3 regions of the Kitasatospora sp. NPDC097643 genome follow, and region 2 is predicted to be linked to each of the others. Evidence: riboswitches for the same ligand, from Rfam matches in the RefSeq annotation. Region 2 holds a riboswitch; each other region holds the start of a gene.
What was found. A riboswitch is a leader RNA that binds a small molecule or an ion and turns the genes downstream of it on or off. The one in region 2 is predicted to bind S-adenosylmethionine.
Positions count from the first base shown of each region.

Region 1: another riboswitch for S-adenosylmethionine. It lies ahead of thrC (threonine synthase); the one in region 2 lies ahead of ABTY15_RS23650 (IclR family transcriptional regulator).
Region 3: another riboswitch for S-adenosylmethionine. It lies ahead of ABTY15_RS15515 (aminotransferase class V-fold PLP-dependent enzyme); the one in region 2 lies ahead of ABTY15_RS23650 (IclR family transcriptional regulator).

Region 1 covers NZ_JBEOSA010000013.1:85,794-92,050, forward strand. Annotated here, with positions in the region: gene groL (chaperonin GroEL) at 1-1,474, opposite strand, end outside; gene ABTY15_RS11855 (cold-shock protein) at 1,811-2,014, opposite strand; gene ABTY15_RS11860 (MoaD/ThiS family protein) at 2,617-2,895, opposite strand; gene thrC (threonine synthase) at 2,952-4,232, opposite strand; SAM riboswitch class I at 4,250-4,386, opposite strand; gene ABTY15_RS11870 (glucosyl-3-phosphoglycerate synthase) at 4,535-5,560, shown strand; gene ABTY15_RS11875 (alpha,alpha-trehalose-phosphate synthase (UDP-forming)) at 5,611-6,257, shown strand, end outside.
Region 2 covers NZ_JBEOSA010000038.1:53,479-59,735, reverse strand. Annotated here, with positions in the region: gene ABTY15_RS23665 (UBP-type zinc finger domain-containing protein) at 1-109, opposite strand, end outside; gene ABTY15_RS39820 (carbohydrate binding domain-containing protein) at 292-1,965, opposite strand; gene ABTY15_RS23650 (IclR family transcriptional regulator) at 2,152-2,865, opposite strand; SAM riboswitch class I at 3,064-3,206, opposite strand; gene ABTY15_RS23645 (GNAT family N-acetyltransferase) at 3,330-4,292, shown strand; gene ABTY15_RS23640 (ATP-binding protein) at 4,327-6,257, opposite strand, start outside.
Region 3 covers NZ_JBEOSA010000020.1:43,401-49,657, forward strand. Annotated here, with positions in the region: gene ABTY15_RS15505 (rhomboid family intramembrane serine protease) at 1-571, shown strand, start outside; gene ABTY15_RS15510 (Lrp/AsnC ligand binding domain-containing protein) at 613-894, shown strand; gene ABTY15_RS15515 (aminotransferase class V-fold PLP-dependent enzyme) at 898-2,295, opposite strand; SAM riboswitch class IV at 2,348-2,465, opposite strand; gene trpD (anthranilate phosphoribosyltransferase) at 2,574-3,650, opposite strand; gene ABTY15_RS15525 (response regulator) at 3,769-4,194, opposite strand; gene ctaE (aa3-type cytochrome oxidase subunit III) at 4,591-5,211, shown strand; gene qcrC (cytochrome bc1 complex diheme cytochrome c subunit) at 5,399-6,208, shown strand; gene qcrA (cytochrome bc1 complex Rieske iron-sulfur subunit) at 6,205-6,257, shown strand, end outside.

The DNA of each region.
Region 1 (6,257 bases), on a different contig from region 2:
CGATGATGCCCTCGGCGACCAGGTCGACGTACTCGTTGGTGGCGGCGTTCAGGCCGTGACCGGCGGGGAGGTTGCGCACCTTCTCCACCACGACGCCACCCTCGAGGCCGGCGTTGGTCGCGATCTGCTTGATCGGGGCCTCCAGCGCCACGCGGACGATGTTGGCACCGGTGGCCTCGTCGCCCTCCAGCTCCAGCTTGTCGAAGGCGACACCGGCCTGGAGCAGCGCGACGCCACCACCGGCGACGATGCCCTCCTCGACGGCGGCCTTGGCGTTGCGGACGGCGTCCTCGATGCGGTGCTTGCGCTCCTTGAGCTCCACCTCGGTGGCCGCGCCGGCCTTGATGACGGCCACGCCGCCGGCCAGCTTGGCGAGGCGCTCCTGGAGCTTCTCGCGGTCGTAGTCCGAGTCGCTGTTCTCGATCTCGGCACGGATCTGGTTCACGCGGCCGGCGACCTGCTCGCTGTCACCGCCACCGTCGACGATGGTGGTCTCGTCCTTGGTGATGACCACCTTGCGGGCGGTGCCCAGCAGGTCGATGCCGGCGTTCTCCAGCTTGAGGCCGACCTCCTCGGAGATCACGGTGCCACCGGTGAGGATGGCGATGTCGCCGAGCATGGCCTTGCGGCGGTCGCCGAAGCCCGGGGCCTTGACGGCGACGGACTTGAAGGTGCCGCGGATCTTGTTCACGACCAGGGTCGACAGGGCCTCGCCCTCGACGTCCTCGGCGATGATGACGAGCGGCTTGCCGCTCTGCATGACCTTCTCCAGCAGCGGCAGCAGGTCCTTGACCGAGCCGATCTTGGAGTTGGCGATGAGGATGTACGGGTCCTCGAACGTCGCCTCCATGCGCTCCAGGTCGGTCGCGAAGTAGGCGGAGATGTAGCCCTTGTCGAAGCGCATGCCCTCGGTGAGCTCGAGCTCCAGACCGAAGGTGTTGCTCTCCTCGACGGTGATGACGCCTTCCTTGCCGACCTTGTCCATGGCCTCGGCGATCAGCTCGCCGATCTGGGTGTCAGCGGCGGAGATGGAGGCGGTGGAGGCGATCTGCTCCTTGGTCTCCACGTCCTTGGCCTGGGCCAGCAGCTGGTCGGAGACGGCGGCGACGGCCTTCTCGATGCCGCGCTTCAGGGCCATCGGGTTGGCGCCGGCGGCGACGTTGCGCAGACCCTCGCGAACCAGGGCCTGGGCGAGCACGGTGGCGGTGGTGGTGCCGTCACCCGCGACGTCGTCCGTCTTCTTGGCGACCTCCTTGACGAGCTCCGCACCGATCTTCTCGTACGGGTCCTCGAGCTCGATCTCCTTGGCGATGGAGACACCGTCGTTGGTGATGGTGGGGGCGCCCCACTTCTTCTCCAGCACGACGTTGCGACCCTTGGGGCCGAGCGTGACCTTCACTGCGTCGGCGAGCTGGTTCATGCCACGCTCAAGGCCGCGGCGAGCTTCCTCATCAAAGGCGATGATCTTGGCCATCTGAAGTGGTCCTCCGGGACACGGTCGACTGCTCGGACCAAGGGGTGCCCGCGACGGACGGCCCTGGTGTGCGGGGGTCCATTCCCCTACCGCTCCCGGGGGCCTCACCGACCCGGTCCGCTGTCACTCTCACGCTGTGAGTGCTAACGCCAATGATTAGCACTCCGGGTGGTCGAGTGCAAGCCCAATCGCCAACCCGCGAGCCGCCGCTGGGGCCGCCGCTGGGGCCGCCCGGAAACGCCGACGGGCCCGTACGACGCGTGTCGCACGGGCCCGACGAGAAGCGAAGTGGTCACCAGCCGTAGGGCCGCGCCGAGCTCCTGGGGGCGGAAGGGGTCAGCCCGCGGCGCGGACCATGTCCGCCTGCGGGCCCTTCTGTCCCTGGGAGATCTCGAACTCGACCCGCTGGCCCTCTTCGAGGGTGCGGTAGCCGTCCATCTGGATCGCGCTGTAGTGGACGAAGACGTCCGCACCACCGTCGACCGCGATGAAGCCGTAGCCCTTCTCCGCGTTGAACCACTTGACGGTGCCCTGAGCCATTCCGAACTCCCCTAGTGCTGTGCTGGCCCTTCACGCGCCCGCAGGTCGCGGGCCCGGGTCTGGTTTGAAGGCCGGCCCGGGGAACCCCCCCTGAGCGCAGCCGTGCACGCCGCAATCCTCCGCCGGGCCACCGGACGGCATCCGGTGAGCGGGTGATTACGTCGACCGCCGCTGAATGTATCCGGATCGACGCCCTCTGCAACAGGGCCAGCCACGGGGAATTCCGGCGCCACAGCAAGGGACAGGCCGGGCGGAACCAGGAGAAATTCGGCATTCCACGCCGGACATAGCGGACGAATTACCCAAATCCCCGCAGGAATTCTGACATCTGCCTGACATGTTTCCCGGCCCTGGCCGGGCTGGTCTCACCGGCCGGACGACCGTCGGGCGATTCGCGGGCGAGGGGCGAGGAGAAGCCCCGTTCCCGTCCGAGCCACACTCTACTCCGACTTGACCCGCAAATATTCCAGCCCTAATGCGGCTGGAATGCGGACAGCCGCCCACGTGTACGGAGTGCGGAATTCCGTCCACGTGAGCGGCTGCGGTGCGGCCGTCGACATCACCGCGCCGCGGCTCGGCGGGCGCGGTTCGGCAGGCGCGGCTCAGCAGCCGCCGGCCACCGCCGGGATGATCGAGACGCTGGCGCCGTCGCCGATCTCGGTCGCCAGGCCCTCGGCGAAGCGCACGTCGTCGTCGTTCACGTAGACGTTGACGAAGCGGCGCAGCTTGCCGGTGTCGTCCAGGATGCGCGCGGAGATCCCCGCGTGGTTCTTCTCCAGGTCGGCGATGACCTCGCCCAGGGTGGCGCCCTCGGCGGCGACCTCGGCGGCACCGCCGGTGTAGGTGCGCAGGATGGTGGGGATGCGGACGTTGGCGCTCATGGCTCTCCTAGCGGGTGCGGCCGTGCGGGGGTGGGACCTGCGGGTCGGGGAGGGGTTCAGGCGGACGCGAGGCCGGCGTCGCGGAAGGACGCCAGCGTCGGGCGGATGACGGCGGTCATCCCCGCGTCGGAGACGGCGTCCAGGGTCTTCAGGCCGTCGCCGGTGTTGATCGCGACGGTCTCCTTGGCCGGGTCCAGCTGCCCGGTCTCGACCAGCTTCTTCAGCACGCCGACGGTCACCCCGCCCGCGGTCTCGGCGAAGATGCCCTCGGTCCGGGCCAGCAGCCGGATCGCCGCCACGACCTCCTCGTCCGTGACGTCCTCGACCGCGCCGCCGGTCCGGCGGGCGATGTCCAGCACGTACGGGCCGTCCGCCGGGTTGCCGATCGCCAGCGACTTGGCGATGGTGTCCGGCTTGACCGGGCGGATCACGTCCTGGCCGGCCTTGAACGCCGCCGACACCGGCGAGCAGCCGGCCGCCTGGGCGCCGAAGACCTTGTACGGCCGGTCCTCGACCAGACCGAGCTTGATCAGCTCCTGCAAGCCCTTGTCGATCTTGGTCAGCTGCGAGCCCGAGGCGATCGGGATGACGATCTGCTCCGGCAGCCGCCAGCCGAGCTGCTCGCAGATCTCGTACGCCAGCGTCTTCGAGCCCTCGCCGTAGTACGGGCGCAGGTTGACGTTGACGAAGCCCCAGCCCTCGCCCGCCGGGTCGCCGATCAGCTCCGAGCAGAAGCGGTTCACGTCGTCGTAGTTGCCCTCGATGCCGACCAACTCGCCGCCGTACACCCCGGCCATGACGACCTTGCCCTGCTCCAGGTCGTGCGGGATGAACACGCACGAGCGGAACCCGGCCCGGGCCGCCGCCGCCCCCACCGCACCGGCCAGGTTGCCGGTGGAGGAGCAGGACAGCGTGGTGTAGCCGAAGGCCCGGGCGGCCTCGATGGCGCAGGCCACCACGCGGTCCTTGAACGAGTGCGTGGGGTTGCCCGAGTCGTCCTTGATGTGCAGCTGCGCGGTGAAGCCGAGCTCGCGGCCCAGGTTGTCCGCCTTGACCAGCGGGGTCCAGCCGGGGTTCAGGTTCGGCTTCGAGGCGACGTCGGCCGGCACGGGCAGCAGCGGCGCGTAGCGCCAGATCGAGGTCGGACCGGACTCGATCCGCTTACGCAGCTCCTCGGCGGCCTCGCTGCCGAACTCGTACGCGATCTCCAGCGGGCCGAAGCACTCCAGACAGGCGAAGCTCGGACCGAGCGGGAAGCGGGTGCCGCACTCCCGACAGGACAGCGCGGCTGCGGGGCCGAGGTCAACGGATGCGGGTGCGACGGTGTCGAGAGCCATGATGGCGGAGGCCTTTCTCCTCATCTTCCCCGTGGCGCAAGCCGCGCCACAGGCCGGAATTGGCACCTGTCCCGCCGGGGCCTGTCGACGACAGCCGCGCGAGAAGGTTGCCGGGACGTCAACGGGCCGTTCCCTCAGTCCCTCTGGATGAGCTTGTGAAGTTGTGGTGGTGCTCAGCGGCGACCCCGGCGTGCGAAGGTCCGGCCGCTGTACGAAGACTGTATCCGAAGGCGCCAACCCTGAAAGGGACCGTCCGCCACGCGAGATGGCGCGTCCCACCCGATCCCGCCGAGGAGACTCCCGTGCCCGCCGAACCGACCCCCGCACTCCTCCCGCAGGCGGCGTCCTGGCTGCGCCGCCGCTCGTGGAGTGCGGCAGACCGGCCGGTGCGCACCCTGCTGGAGGCCAAGCGCCGCACCGGCCACACCGTCAGCGTGGTCCTCCCCGCGCTGGACGAGGAGGCCACCGTCGGCGACATCGTCCGCACCATCCGCCGGGAGCTGATGGAGCGCCTCCCGCTGGTCGACGAGCTCGTGGTGGTCGACTCCGGCTCGGTCGACGCCACCGCCGCCGTCGCCGCCGAGGCCGGCGCCCGGGTGGAGCACCGCGACGCCATCCTGCCCCGGCTGCCCGCCGCCCCCGGCAAGGGCGAGGTGCTCTGGCGCTCGCTGCTGGTGACCCACGGCGACATCGTCTGCTTCGTCGACGCCGACCTGCGCGAGTTCGACCCCGACTTCGTCTCCGGCATCCTCGGCCCGCTGCTCACCGAACCGGACATCCAGCTGGTCAAGGCCATGTACGACCGGCCCCTGGAAGTATCGATGGGCGGCTCCGCCGCGGGCGACGTCGCCGTCGACCCGGCCGGCGGCGGCCGGGTCACCGAGCTGGTCGCCCGCCCCCTGCTCAACCTGCACTGGCCGGAACTCGCCGGTTTCGTCCAGCCGCTCGGCGGCGAGTACGCGGCCCGCCGCACCCTGCTCGAACGGCTGCCCTTCCCCACCGGCTACGGCGTCGAACTCGGCCTGCTGGTCGACGCGTTGGAGATCGCCGGGCTGGACGCGCTGGCCCAGGTGGACGTCGGTGTCCGGCACCACCGGCACCAGGACGGCCAGGCCCTCGGCCGGATGGCCGCCACCATCTACCGCACGGCCCTGGAACGCCTCGACCGCACCCACCGGCTGAAGGCCTCCGCCGACCTGGTCCACCCGCTGCTGACCCAGTTCACCCGCGACCCGCGGACCAGGGAGTTCACCGCCCACACCCACCCGGTGACCGCCCTGGAACGCCCCCCGATGCACACCGTCCCCGAGTACGCGACCCGGCACTGAAGCCCCGCCGGAGGGGTTTGCCACGCCGGGGGCCCGGCAACGTACCATCCATGGGCGATCTCACGACCGAACGTTCGAGTGCGACCGGCACCGCACCCGTCCTGGTGGCCTCCAACCGGGGACCGGTGTCGTTCAGCACCGCCGACGACGGCACGCTGACCCTCCGCCGCGGCGGCGGAGGCCTGGTCTCCGGCCTCTCCGCCATCGAGGACCCCGACGCGGTCTGGGTCTGCGCGGCCCTCGGCGACGCCGACCGCCGGGCCGCCAGAGAGGCCCCCGACGGCCGCCTCGACCTCGCCGGGCACGAGGTCGGCGGACAGGCCGTCCGGATGCTGGACATAGATCCACAGACCTTCGCCCGCGCCTACAACGGCGTCGCCAACTCCACCCTCTGGTTCGTCCACCACCTGCTGTACGCGACCCCCACCGCCCCCGCCTTCGACGCCGACTTCCGCGCCGAGTGGAGCGCCTACCGCGCCTACAACACCGCCTTCGCCGACGCCCTCGCCGCCGAGGCCGCCCCCGGTGCCGCCGTCCTGGTCCAGGACTACCACCTGTCGCTCACCCCGGCCCTGCTCCGCGCGGCCCGGCCCGACCTGCGGATCGGCCACTTCTCGCACACCCCGTGGGCCCCGCCGGAGTACTACCGGCTGCTGCCGGACGACGTCGGCGAGGCCGTCCTCACCGGCATCCTCGG
Region 2 (6,257 bases):
GCAGGTGGACCCAGGTGCCGCCGATGGCGAGGCAGTCCTCGCAGCCGTCGATCACGTCGGGTAGCCGGGTCAGCTCGATGCGGTCGGTGTGCGTGCAGATGACATCCATCCTCGATGTCACCTCCTCGGGCGTGGCGGTGGGCGTCCCTTCCAGTGTTCTCCCGGTCGGCTCTCTTCGCTCCGGCCCGGACCGCCCGGTCCCCTGTGCACGGCCTCGACGGTCCGCGCCCCGGGCTCGGAACCGGGGCACCGGGGCGCGGACGTCAGTGCGACGCGGAGGTCAGGGGGAGGTCAACGGCCTTGGAGGGACTTGACGTTGTCGCCGAAGGTCCAGCCCTTGGAGCCGTCCCAGTTGATCGACCACGTCATCAGCCCCTTCAGCGAGCCGCCGAACGCGTGCCACGACTGGCCGACCGGGCCCGGCTCCAGGTACCCGCCGCCCGCGCCGGGCTGGGCCGGGAGGCCGGGCACCTGCTTGTCGTAGGGCACCTTGACGGTGGTGCCCTGGATGGTGAGGCCGTTGTTCAGGCAGGTGGTCTGCACGGTGAAGCCCTGCACGGTGCCGGCCTGGTAGGAGTCGCCGGAGCAGCCGTACATGCTGCCGTTGTAGTACTGCATGTTCAGCCACCACAGTTGCCCGTTGTCGGCGTACTTCTTGATGATCGGCAGGTAGGCGCCCCAGATCGACCCGTAGGTGACGCTTCCGCCGGTCACGTACGCGGTTTCGGGGGCCATCGTCAGACCGAAGCCCGCGGGCATCTTCGCCAGGACGCCGTCGATGATGCGGATCAGGTTGGCCTGGGAGGCGGACAGCGTGTTGATGTCGCCGCTCCCGGACAGGCCGGTCTCGATGTCGATGTCGATCCCGTCGAAGTTGTACTTCTTGAGGATCGGGACGACGGTCGCCACGAACCGGTCGGCGACGGTGCTGGAGCTCAGGTCGATGCCGGCGGTGGCACCGCCGATCGACATCAGGATTGTCGCCCCGGCCGCCTTGGCCTGGCACATCTCGGCGGGGGTCGCGACCTTGACGTTGGCGTCCATGCCGTCCTGCCACTGGACGGTGCCGTCCGAGAGGATCACCGGGAAGGCGGCGTTGATGACGTTGTAGCCGTGCGCCGCGATCCGGCTGTCCGTGACGGGGACCCAGCCCATGCCGGGGTGTACGCCGTTCGCGGCGCCGTCCCAGTTCTCCCAGTACCCCTGGAGGACCTTGCCCGAGGGCTTGGGCTTCGTGGGGCAGGTGTCACCCGGCGGAGCCGTGGTCGGCGGGACGGTGGTGGGCGGGACGGTGGTCGGCGGCACGGTGGTCGGCGGCACGGTCGTGGGCGGAGCGGTGGTCGGCGGTGCGGTCGTCGGCGTGGGGCTGCTGCCGCCGGGGCCGGTGAGCGAGACGTCGTCCGCGTAGTACGTGGGCTGCCCGTACCACCCGTGCAGGTAGACGGTCACCGAGGTGGTGTTCGGCCCGGTGGTGAAGCCGACGCTGAGCTGGCCGTACGACGAGTTGTTCGGCGTCCAGGTGGACGGGGCGCCGGTGAGGCCGGTGCCGGTGGCGCCCAGGTAGACGTAGCTGCCCTGGACGTAGGCGCTCAGCGTGTACGCGGAGTTGGGCTGCACGCTGACGGTCTGGGTGCACTGGGCGTCGTCCTGGCCGCTCGGCGTGGCCTGGAGTGCGGAAGCGCCGGAGTGGACCGGGCTGCTGACGGTCGTTCCGGAGCCGTTGGAGCAGCTCCAGCTGGAGAGTCCGTTCTCGAATCCGGGGTTGGCCACCAGGTTGGTGGTGGCCGCCCCGGCCGCCCCCGCCGTGACGGAGCCGGCCACGGTGAGGCCGGCCCCGACGACGGCGGCGGCGCTCACCCCGGCGAGGAGTTGTCGCAGGACGGTCGGTCGGTGCTCGGCGCGGCTGGTCCGGTTCACCTGCGACGCACGCGACAGGCGTGGCGTACGCGGCCTCCGATGGAACATGCTTGCTCCCTTCCCGCCGGGCGTCATGGACATGACCGATGCGTGGGGGTGTGACGCCCGGCTCTGGGTGAGGTGGGGACATGTGGGGCTGTGCCGGACCGGATCGTAGGAGGGGTGGCAGGGCCCGTCAATAGGTCTGGACCAATTGCGAGGGAGCGCGGGCCCGGGCGTCGCCGTCCGAGCGGCTCAGGGGCGGCGGAGGGCCTCGGTGAGGAGGGTGGCCGCCTCGACCACGGCCTTGGAGAGGTGGGCGCCGGCATGGCGGGTGAGGCGCTCGATCGGGCCGGAGACGGAGACGGCGGCCACCACCCGGTTCGCCGGACCGCGGACCGGCGCGGAGACGGAGATGACGCCGGGCTCGCGTTCACCCGCGGACTGGGCCCAGCCCCGGCGCCGGACGCCGCTGAGGGCGGTCGCGGTGAAGTGCGCGCCCTGGAGACCGCGGTGGAGGCGCTCGGGCTCCTCCCAGGCGAGCAGGACCTGCGCGGCCGAGCCGGCCTTCATCGGGAGGGTGACCCCGACCGGGACGGTGTCGCGCAGGCCGGAGAGCCGCTCGGCGGCGGCCACGCAGATGCGGACCTCGCCCTGTCGGCGATAGAGCTGGGCGCTCTCGCCGGTGACGTCGCGCAGCTGGGTGAGGACCGGGCCGGCGGCGGCCAGCAGGCGGTCCTCGCCGGCGGCCGCCGAGAGCTCGGTGAGCCGGGGGCCGAGGACGAACCGGCCCTGGAGGTCCCGGCCGACCAGCCGATGGTGTTCCAGGGCGACGGCGAGCCGGTGGGCGGTGGGCCGTGCCAGGCCGGTGGCGGCGACGAGTCCGCCCAGGCTGGTGGGCCCGGCCTCCAGGGTGCCGAGGATCGAGGTGACCTTGTCGAGCACGCCGACGCCGCTCGTGTTCTCCATGGATGGGTACTCCAGTCTCGAACCCCGTGAGCGGCAGGTGGGTCCTGCTCACGGGGGCTCCCCGCGGGGAGCGGGGGGTGGTCAGCGAGGACGGGCCGGAGAAGTCGGCCGATTGCCTGCGCCGGGCACGAGACGGGTACGCGGAAGGGCCGGGGCGGGAAGCGCCCGGGCGAAGGACAGCACAGAGAGCACCGTGTCTCCTCATCTTTCCCGCGCCACGTTGGCGACAGGCCGGAGTTGGCACTGATCCCGGGCGGCGCGGCGCGTACTTCGGACGCCGAGTCGACCGGGGAGTTGCCGGGGCTTCGTAGGGCCGGTCCCTCCACCCCTCTGGATGATTCGCGAGGAACCATACAAGATTCCGCGGCCGCCCCGTCAAATGACCGGTCACATTACGTCGCGATGACCGATGCCGGTCGCGGTGCCGCCCGCCTACCGTCGACGACGTAACCGACACACCAGAAATGAGCACCCGCTTGCTGTTCCGCCGCACCACCGCATCCGACCTCGACCGCGTCATCGCCGTGACGGTCGACGAACCCGTCGGCTGGATCCCCGCCGACCGCTACCTCGACGAGCTGAAGGAGGGCATGTACCGACCCGAGTGGACCTGGATCGCCGAGGACGGCGGCCGGATCGTGGCCCGCGCCCTGTGGTGGGGCCAGGCGTCCAGCGCACACCCGGTCGCGCTGGACTGCCTGCACGTCGACCCGACGGTCGCCGACCGTACGGCGGTCGCCGCCGAGCTGCTCACCGCAGGCCTGCGGGCCTTCACCGCGCAGGGCGCCGCCAAGCTCCCGCTGTACAACGTGACACTGCCGAACGGCTGGCGCGAGGACCGGGCCGTCGTCGACGCCCTGACCTGGCGGCAGGACGCCGCGCTGACGGCCGGGCTCACCGACCGGGTGGAACGGCTCCGCCTGGAGTGGACCCCCGACGCCGGGCTGCCGGCCTCCAGCGGCCGCCTCACCTTCACCGAGGGCACCGACGACGAATTCCTCGACGTCTTCCGGCGGATCGCGGTGGGCAGCCTGGACGGCGAGACCCGCCGGAACGTGGCGACCATGGGCGCCGAGGCGGCCGCCCGCGAGGAGGTGGACTTCTACCTCGGCTGCCCGGGCGAGCGCTCGTGGTGGCGCCTGGCCCGCACGCCGGACGGGCGGGTCGCCGGGCTGGCCCTGCCCTCGGCGACGCCGTACAACCGCAACGTCGGCTACCTCGGCGTCGTCCCCGAGCTGCGCGGACAGGGGTACGTCGACGACATCCTGGCCGAGATCACCCGGGTCCAGGTGGCGGCGGGCGCCGAGCTGATCACGGCCACCACGGACACCGACAACGCCCCGATGGCCGCCGCCTTCGCCCGGGCCGGCTACCGGACCGCCCAGACCCGGATGATCTACTCGGTGCCGGAGGCCGCGGACGCCTGAGCCCGCGGGCGCGGACGCGGCGCAGGGGCCGGCCTCATGAGGCCAGCAGGGCGGCGAGTTCGGTGCGGGAGCTGACGCCCAGTTTGGGGAACGCGCGGTAGAGGTGGTGCCCGACCGTACGGGGGCTCAGGAAGAGCTGCGCGGCGATCTCCCGGTTGCTCGCACCGGCCGCCGCCAGCCGCACGACCTCGCGTTCCTGCGGGCTCAGCAGACTGATCGGACCGTCCCGACGGACCGTCAACCCCGCCTCCCCGCCCGCCGCGGCCAGCTCCGCCCGGGCGCGCCCGGCCCAGGGCCCGGCGTCGAGCCGCTCGAAGGCCTCCAGCGCGGCCCGCAGGTGCTCCCGGGCGTCGAGCCGGCGCCGCAGCCGGCGCAGCCACTCCCCGTAGAGCAGCGCGGTGCGGGCCCGGTCGTACCCGCTGCCGCCCTCGTGCAGGGCCAGCGCCGCGACGAAGTGCTCCTCGGCCGCATCGTCGGGGCCGGTCAGCGCCCGGCAGCGGTGGGCCAGGGCGGCGAGGGCGGGCTGCCCCAGGGCGGCGGCCCACTCGCCGAGCAGCCGGGTCGGCTCCGCCGCCCGCTCCGGGCGGCCGGCCCGCCCCGCCGCCTCGACGAGGTCCGGCAGCAGCGGCAGGCAGAACAGTGGGTGGGCCGCCGCGCGGCGCGCCGACTCCAGGGATTCCAGCGCCGACTCCGCCCGGCCGAGGCCGAGTTCGAGCAGGCCCAGGGCCCATTCGGCGTCCGCGGCGGCCCGGCCCACCCCGCGCGGTCGGGCGTACCCGAGGGCTTCGCCGGCCCGGGCCCGGGCCTGCTCCTGCTGCCCTCGCACGGCGGCCGGCATCGCCAGGGCGGCGCGCAGGTGGGCCGCCCGGTGGTCCAGGTCGTGCTCCTCGGCGAGCCGGAGTCCCTCGGCGGCGTGCGCGGACGCCTCGTCATGGCGGCCGAGCGCCAGTTCCGCCCGGGCGAGCAGGTGCAGCGTGGTGGGCAGCCAGCCGCTGACGCCCTGGTCGCGGCAGTGGGCGACCGCGCGCACGGCCGCCTCCCGCGCGGCCGCGTGGTCGCCGGTCAGCTGGTGGTAGATCCCGGCCATCAGCCGGTCCATCACCCCGCTCGCCGGGTCGCCGTCGCCCCCGGCCGCGGCTGCGCCGCCCGCCACGAGCGCGCGCAGCGCGTCGAGCGCGCCCGGCACGTCCCCGCCGAACAGCCGGGCCGGGACGGCCAGGACCGGCCGGTCCGGGGCGCGGGCGGCGATCTCCTCGATCAGCGCGGCGTCGCCTGCGGAGTACGCCGCGTGGACGGCGTCGGCGAGCAGCGAGGTCGTGGTGTCCGGGGAGTTGGCGCCGGTCCGGTCCGCGCCGTCGAGCAGCAGCCGGGCGGCCGTCTCCGGCCTGCGGTAGCCCAGTTCGACCACGGCCTGGGCGCGGGCGAGGCTCGCCGCCAGCTCCGGATCGGCCGTCGGCTGCGGCACCTGGCCGGCCAGCGCGGCGCACCGCTCGTCCTGCCCGCCGTCGGCCGCCCGCTGCGCGGCCCGGACCAGGCGGCGGGCCCGTAGCAGCGGGTCGGCGGTGAGCTGGGCGGCACGCTCGTAGGCGGCGGAGGCCGACGCCATCGCCTGCCGGTTCCCGGCCCACTCGGCGACCCGTTCCAGCTCCTCGGCGACGGTCTCGTCCGGGCCCGTCGAGGCGGCGGCGAGGTGCCAGGCCCGCCGGTGCGCCTGGCCGGTGGCGCCGAGGGTCTCCGCCAGCGCCCGGTGCGCGGCGATGCGCCGGGCGAGCGGGGCGCCCCGGTAGGCGGCGTAGCGCACCAGCGGGTGCCGGAACCGCACCGCCGCGCCGGACAGCAGCACGAGGCCCGCGCGCTCGGCGGGTTCCAGGTCCTCGACCGTCGCGTCGAGCGACTGCGCCGCCCGCAGCACCACGCCCAGGTCCCCGGTGTCGTCGGCGGCGGCCACCAGCAGCACCGCCCGGG
Region 3 (6,257 bases), on a different contig from region 2:
CCTGGCCGGCCACCCGCTCACCGCCGAACAGCTCGCCGAGGCCCCCGACCCCGTCCCCGGCTGCCCGGCCGCCCCGACCCCCGGCAAGCACCCGGCGCTGTCCGTCCTCAGCGGGCTCTTCCTGCACGCCGGCTGGCTGCACCTGCTGGGCAACCTGCTGTTCCTGCACGTCTTCGGCCCCACGGTCGAACAGCGGCTGGGCCGAGCCCGGTTCGTCCTCTTCTACCTGGCCGCCGGCAGCCTGGCCTCGTACGGCTTCGCCCTCGCCGAGGCGCACACCCCGGACTCCACCCGGGTGCTGATCGGCGCCTCCGGCGCGATCTCCGCCGTCCTCGGCGCCTACCTGCGCTTCCACCCACGCTCCCGGGTGACCACGCTCGTCCCGCTGCTGCTCTTCCTGCCGCTGCGCTTCCCGGCCTGGCTGGTGCTCGGCCTCTGGTTCGCCCTCCAGTGGTGGTCGGTCCACTCGGCGGGCCCGGGGGTGGCGTACCTGGTGCACGTGATCGGCTTCGTGGCGGGCTTCCTCTACGCCTGCACGGCGGTCAGCCGCCCCCCGAGACGACCCGGCTGACGACCGATACCCTGGCGCCACCCCACAAAGGAGCCCGAACAGTGATCACCGCCATCGTCCTGATCAAGACCAGTGTCGACCGCATTCCGGAGATCGCCGAGGCCATCGCGGCCATCGAGGGCGTCAGCGAGGTGTACTCGGTGACCGGCGGCTACGACCTGGTGGCGATGGTCCGGGTGCGCCGCCACGACGACCTGGCCGAGGTCATCCCGGGCTGGCTGAACAAGGTCCCGGGCGTGGCCCACACCGAGACCCAGATCGCCTTCCGCACCTACTCCCAGCACGACCTGGAGGCCGCGTTCGCCCTCGGCCTGGACGAGTAGGGGTCAGCCCTCCCGGCGCCCCCTGTCGATCTGCACAGTCGCGACGCAACGGCCGCCCTCGTTGCGGTAGTTCCACGCCGCGCCGTCCGTGACCAGCTCGCGGACGGCGGTCAGGAAGCGGTCGACGTGCTCGTCCGGCGTGCCCGCGCCGAAGCTCACCCGGATGGCGTTGAGGCTGCGCTCCCCCGGCAGCGACGGCTCCGGCGCCCCGCACTCGGAAGGCGCCGCGTCCTCGTCCCCCAGCAGGGTCCGCACCAGCGGGTGCGCGCAGAACAGCCCGTCCCGCACGCCGATGCCGTACTCGGCGGACAGCGCGGCCGAGAAGTGCGAGCTGTTCCAGCCCCGGACGACGAAGGACAGCACGCCCACCCGGGCCACGCTGTGAATGTCACCAGTGGCGCCGAACAGGTTCAGCACCCGGACCTCCGGGATCTCCGCCAGCCCCGCCGTCAGCCGGTCCACCAGCTGCCGCTCCCGCGCCTCCAGCGCGTCGAAGCCCGCCTCGGTCAGCGCCCGGCAGGCCGAGGCGATCGCGTACGCGCCGATGACGTTCGGCGAACCGGCCTCGTGCCGGGCCGGGCCGGTGTGCCACTGGACGGCCACCGAGCCGTCGGTCTCCCGGGCGACCGTCCGGGTCGCCCCGCCGCCGGCCAGGTACGGCTCGGCCGCGTCCAGCCAGTCCGCCCGGCCGGCCAGCACCCCGGCGCCGAACGGCGCGTACAGCTTGTGGCCGGAGAAGGCGATCCAGTCGACGTCCAGCGCGCGCACCGAGACCCGGTGGTGCGGAGCGAGCTGGGCGGCGTCCAGCACCACCCGGGCGCCGTGCCGGTGCGCCGTCTCGGTCAGCTCGGCGACCGGCCACAGCTCACCGGTGACGTTGGAGGCGCCGGTGACGCAGAGCAGCTTGGGGCCCTCGGGCGCCCCGGCCAGCGCGGCGTCCAGCGCGGCGACGGCCTCGGCCCGCGAGCGCGGCGCCCGCAGGTAGTGGACGTCCAGCCCGGCGTGCGCCCAGGGCAGCAGCGAGGCGTGGTGCTCGGTCTCGAAGGCGAACACCCGGGTGCCGGCCGGCACGGCGCCCGCCAGCAGGTTGAGCGAGTCGGTGGTGGCCCGGGTGAAGACCACCTGGTCGCCCTCGCGCAGGTCGAGGAACTCGGCGACGGTGCGGCGGCTCTGCTCGAACAGGTCGGTGGAGAGCTGCGAGAGGTACCCGGCGCCGCGGTGCACGCTGCCGTAGTACGGGGCGTAGGCGGCGACGTCGTCCCAGACCCGCTGGAGCGCCGGGGAGCTGGCCGCGTAGTCGAGCGCCGCGTAGCCGACCTTCTCGCCGTTGACGAGCGGCACCTGGACGTCCCGGCCGAGCACAGCCAGCGGGGCGCAGATTTCGGTGGCAAGAGAAGACATGAGGATGCACTCCTTCGGAGGTCGAGGGACCCCGGGAGTGCTGGATCTCGGGCGTCCGCGCTTGCCGCGCGGACGGATTGCCGCGTGACCCGGTCCTCACCCAGGGCACCCCGCCACGGACGGAGGGTTGCCGGACAGCAAGCTGGGGCTTGACGCTGTCACTCATGACCTGGACAGGACTCTAGGTCGCGTCCGCCGGGTGGTCAAACACGGTTCCACCATCCGGACAGCCGAAGGGGGCCTGCCGGGAGGATCCCGACAGGCCCCCAACTCCCGCTTCACGCCCGGCTGGTGGCCTCCGACCAGCGGCGCAGCACGTCCTGCGCCTCGCCGGAGTCGATGGCCTCCGCCGCCCGGGCCATGCCCGCCGCGAGCTGCTCGGCGAGCGGCGCGTCGGTCAGGTCGAGGGCGACCAGCGCCGCCGCCGTGTTCAGCAGGACGGCGTCCCGCACCGGCCCGCGCTCCCCGGCCAGCATCCGGCGCGCGACCTCGGCGTTGTACGAGGCGTCCGCCCCGCGCAGCGTCTCGATGCCGACCAGCTCGACGCCGACGTCCCGCGGGTCGAAGGAGGTCTCGGTGACGATGCCGTCCCGCACGATCCACACCCGCGAGGTGGTGGTGATGGTCAGCTCGTCGAGGCCGTCGTCCCCCCGGAACACCAGTGCGGTCGCGCCGCGCCGGGCGAGCACCCCGGCGATCAGCCCGGCCAGCCGGGTGTCGAAGCAGCCGATCGCGTGCGAGGTGACCCTCGCCGGGTTGGTCAGCGGGCCGAGGATGTTGAACGCGGTCGGCACCCCGAGGTCGCGCCGGGCGGTGGCGGCGTGCCGCATCGAGGGGTGGAACTTCGCCGCGAAGCAGAAGGTGAGGCCGACCTCCTCGGCCACCTCGGCGACCCGCCGGGCGGAGAGGTCCAGCGCGACGCCGAGCTTCTCCAGCACGTCCGAGGAGCCGCTCGCCGAGGAGGCCGCCCGGTTGCCGTGCTTGACCACCTTGGCGCCGGCCGCCGCCGCGACGATCGCCGACATGGTGGAGATGTTGACGGTCTTGGCCCGGTCGCCACCGGTCCCGACGATGTCCACCGCCGGGCCGGGGATGTCCAGCGGCTCGGCGTGCGCGTACATCGCGTCCACCAGACCGCTGATCTCGTCGACCGTCTCGCCCTTGGCCCGCAGCGCCACCATGAACCCGGCCACCTGGACCGGGGAGGCCTCGCCGCTCATGATCCGGTCCATCGCCCACGCGGTGGCCGAGCGGTCGAGGTCCTCCCCCTTCAACAGTGCCGCCAGGATGTCCGGCCAGGTGCGGACCACCTGCGCGGGGTCGGTACCACCGTTCGCAGGGTTCACGTTCACCATGGCTGACTCCAGCTGTTGTCGGTTCCCCACTCCGGGGGACGTCCGTACGGATGGAGTCAGCCTATCGAGCGGTGGGGTCCCTCCGGCGCTGTCTTCTCTAGTACTGAGACGGCCCTGCTCAGCGGCTGGCCGGAGCCCGCTTCGCCAGCCGCGCCCGCAGCAGGGTGGCCACCGCCTCGGCCAGCGCCACCGGGTCCACGGGGTGGGAGATCGCCGCGTCGGCCCGGCTCCAGGCGGCCAGCCAGGAGTCCTGCGGCCGGCCGATCAGCACCAGCACCGGCGGGCAGCCGTAGATCTCGTCCTTGAGCTGGCGCCCGAGCCCGAGCCCACCGGCCGGAACCGCCTCGCCGTCCAGGACACAGAGGTCGACCCCGCCCTTCTCCAGCGCCTTCAGCACCGCCGGGGTGGTCGCGCACTCCAGGTAGGACAGTTCCGGAAGATCCTCAGCGGGCCGCCGGCCGAGCGCCGTCAGCACCTGCTCGCGGGTGTTGCGGTCATCGCTGTAGACGAGGACGGTGAGCGTCTCGTCGGTCGTGTACGCCATGGACCCTGCTCCCTCAAGTGTGATCCGGACCACGTTCGCCTGATCCGGATGCTACTCCCGATCACCCCCCGTCGAGTCCCCCTCGGACACGTTCCTCCTCAAGCCGCCGCGCCCACGGCTCACCCGCCCGGAGGACGGCCCGTCACCCGGACCCGCGCGGTCCACCCGTACGGCCGACAGGGCGCTCGTCCCCCTACCTCCGGGGGCTGCGCCGACCGTGCAACGACACGCTGGGCAACGGGGTCGCAGGCCCCTCCGAGGAACCGTCAGAAAAGGGACACGCCGCTGCTCAGACCCCGTCCGGACACCCCGTCGACCCCCAAGCGGGCATACCGCACGCACCGGACACTCCGAGGGACACCCCCCGGCGTGAAGACGGAATAAGGGACCGACATAATGTCCGTCGTGGCGACAGCAACAGCAGTAGAAACCGGGCACGCGCACGGATCGGTCAACCGGCCGAACATGGTCAGCGTCGGAACCATCGTCTGGCTCAGTTCCGAGTTGATGTTCTTCGCGGCCCTCTTCGCGATGTACTTCACGCTCCGCTCCGTCAAGGGGCCGGAGTTCTGGACCGAGAAGGCGCACGCCCTCAACGTGCCCTTCTCCTCGGTCAACACCACGATCCTGGTGCTCTCCTCCCTCACCTGCCAGCTCGGTGTGTTCGCCGCCGAGCGCGGGGACGTGAAGAAGCTCCGCTCGTGGTTCGTCGTGACCTTCATCATGGGCGCGATCTTCATCGGCGGCCAGATCTTCGAGTACACCGAGCTGGTCAAGAAGGACGGCCTCTCGCTGTCCTCCGACCCGTACGGCACGGTGTTCTACCTGACCACCGGCTTCCACGGTCTGCACGTGACGGGTGGTCTGATCGCCTTCCTGCTGGTCCTGGGACGGACGTACGCAGCCAAGCGCTTCACGCACGAGCAGGCCACCGCCGCCATCGTGGTGTCGTACTACTGGCACTTCGTCGACGTCGTGTGGATCGGCCTGTTCGCGACCATCTACCTGATCAAGTAACCAGCTGATCAGGTCGCTGGCCACCGGCTGCGGCCCCCGCCCTCACCGGCGACGGGCCGCTTCTGCCGGTGCCGACGCTCCCACCGACCGACCGCGCGCGCAGCCCTAGACAGGCAGCCTCGTGCCGGCCAGACCGGCCGCCGGGTGCACCCACCAGTCGACCAGATCCTGACACCGGGGTTATTCCGTGAAAAAGCTCTCCGCACGACGGCGCCACCCATTGGCGGCGCTGGTCGTCCTACTTCTCGCCCTGGCGGCAACCGGGGGGCTGTACGCCGCGTTCGCGCCCGCCGACAAGGCGCAGGCCGACGTCGCCGCGCAGTCGCTCGCGATCGATGAGGGCAAGAAGCTCTTCGCCGTGGGCTGCTCCTCCTGCCACGGCCTGAACGGCCAGGGCAGCAGCGACGGTCCGAGCCTGGTCGGCGTGGGCTCCGCCTCCGTCGACTTCCAGGTCGGCACCGGCCGCATGCCCGCGCAGCAGCCGGGCGCCCAGGTCCCGCGCAAGAAGAACATCTACTCGCAGGCGGAGATCGACCAGCTCGCCGCCTTCGTGGCCTCGCTCGGCCCCGGCCCGGTGACGCCGACCAAGGAGCAGTACACCTCGACCAACCCCGAGGACATCTCCAAGGGTGGCGAGCTGTTCCGCACCAACTGCGCCCAGTGCCACAACTTCGCCGGCCAGGGCGGTGCCCTGACCAAGGGCAAGTACGCCCCGTCGCTGGAGGGCGTGGACGCCAAGCACATCTACGAGGCCATGCAGACCGGCCCGCAGAACATGCCGTCGTTCCCGGACACCACCATGCCCGAGGAGCAGAAGAAGCAGATCGTGGCCTTCGTCCGCCACACCACCTCCGATGAGCCCAACCCCGGTGGTCTCACGCTCGGCAGCCTCGGTCCGGTGACCGAGGGTCTGTTCGGCTGGATCTTCGGTCTCGGCACGCTCATCGCGGTCGCGATCTGGGTCGCCGCCCACACCACCAAGGCCAAGAAGTCATGAGCCACGACATGTCAGAAGAGAAGCTTCCGGAGCCCCACGGCTCCCACGG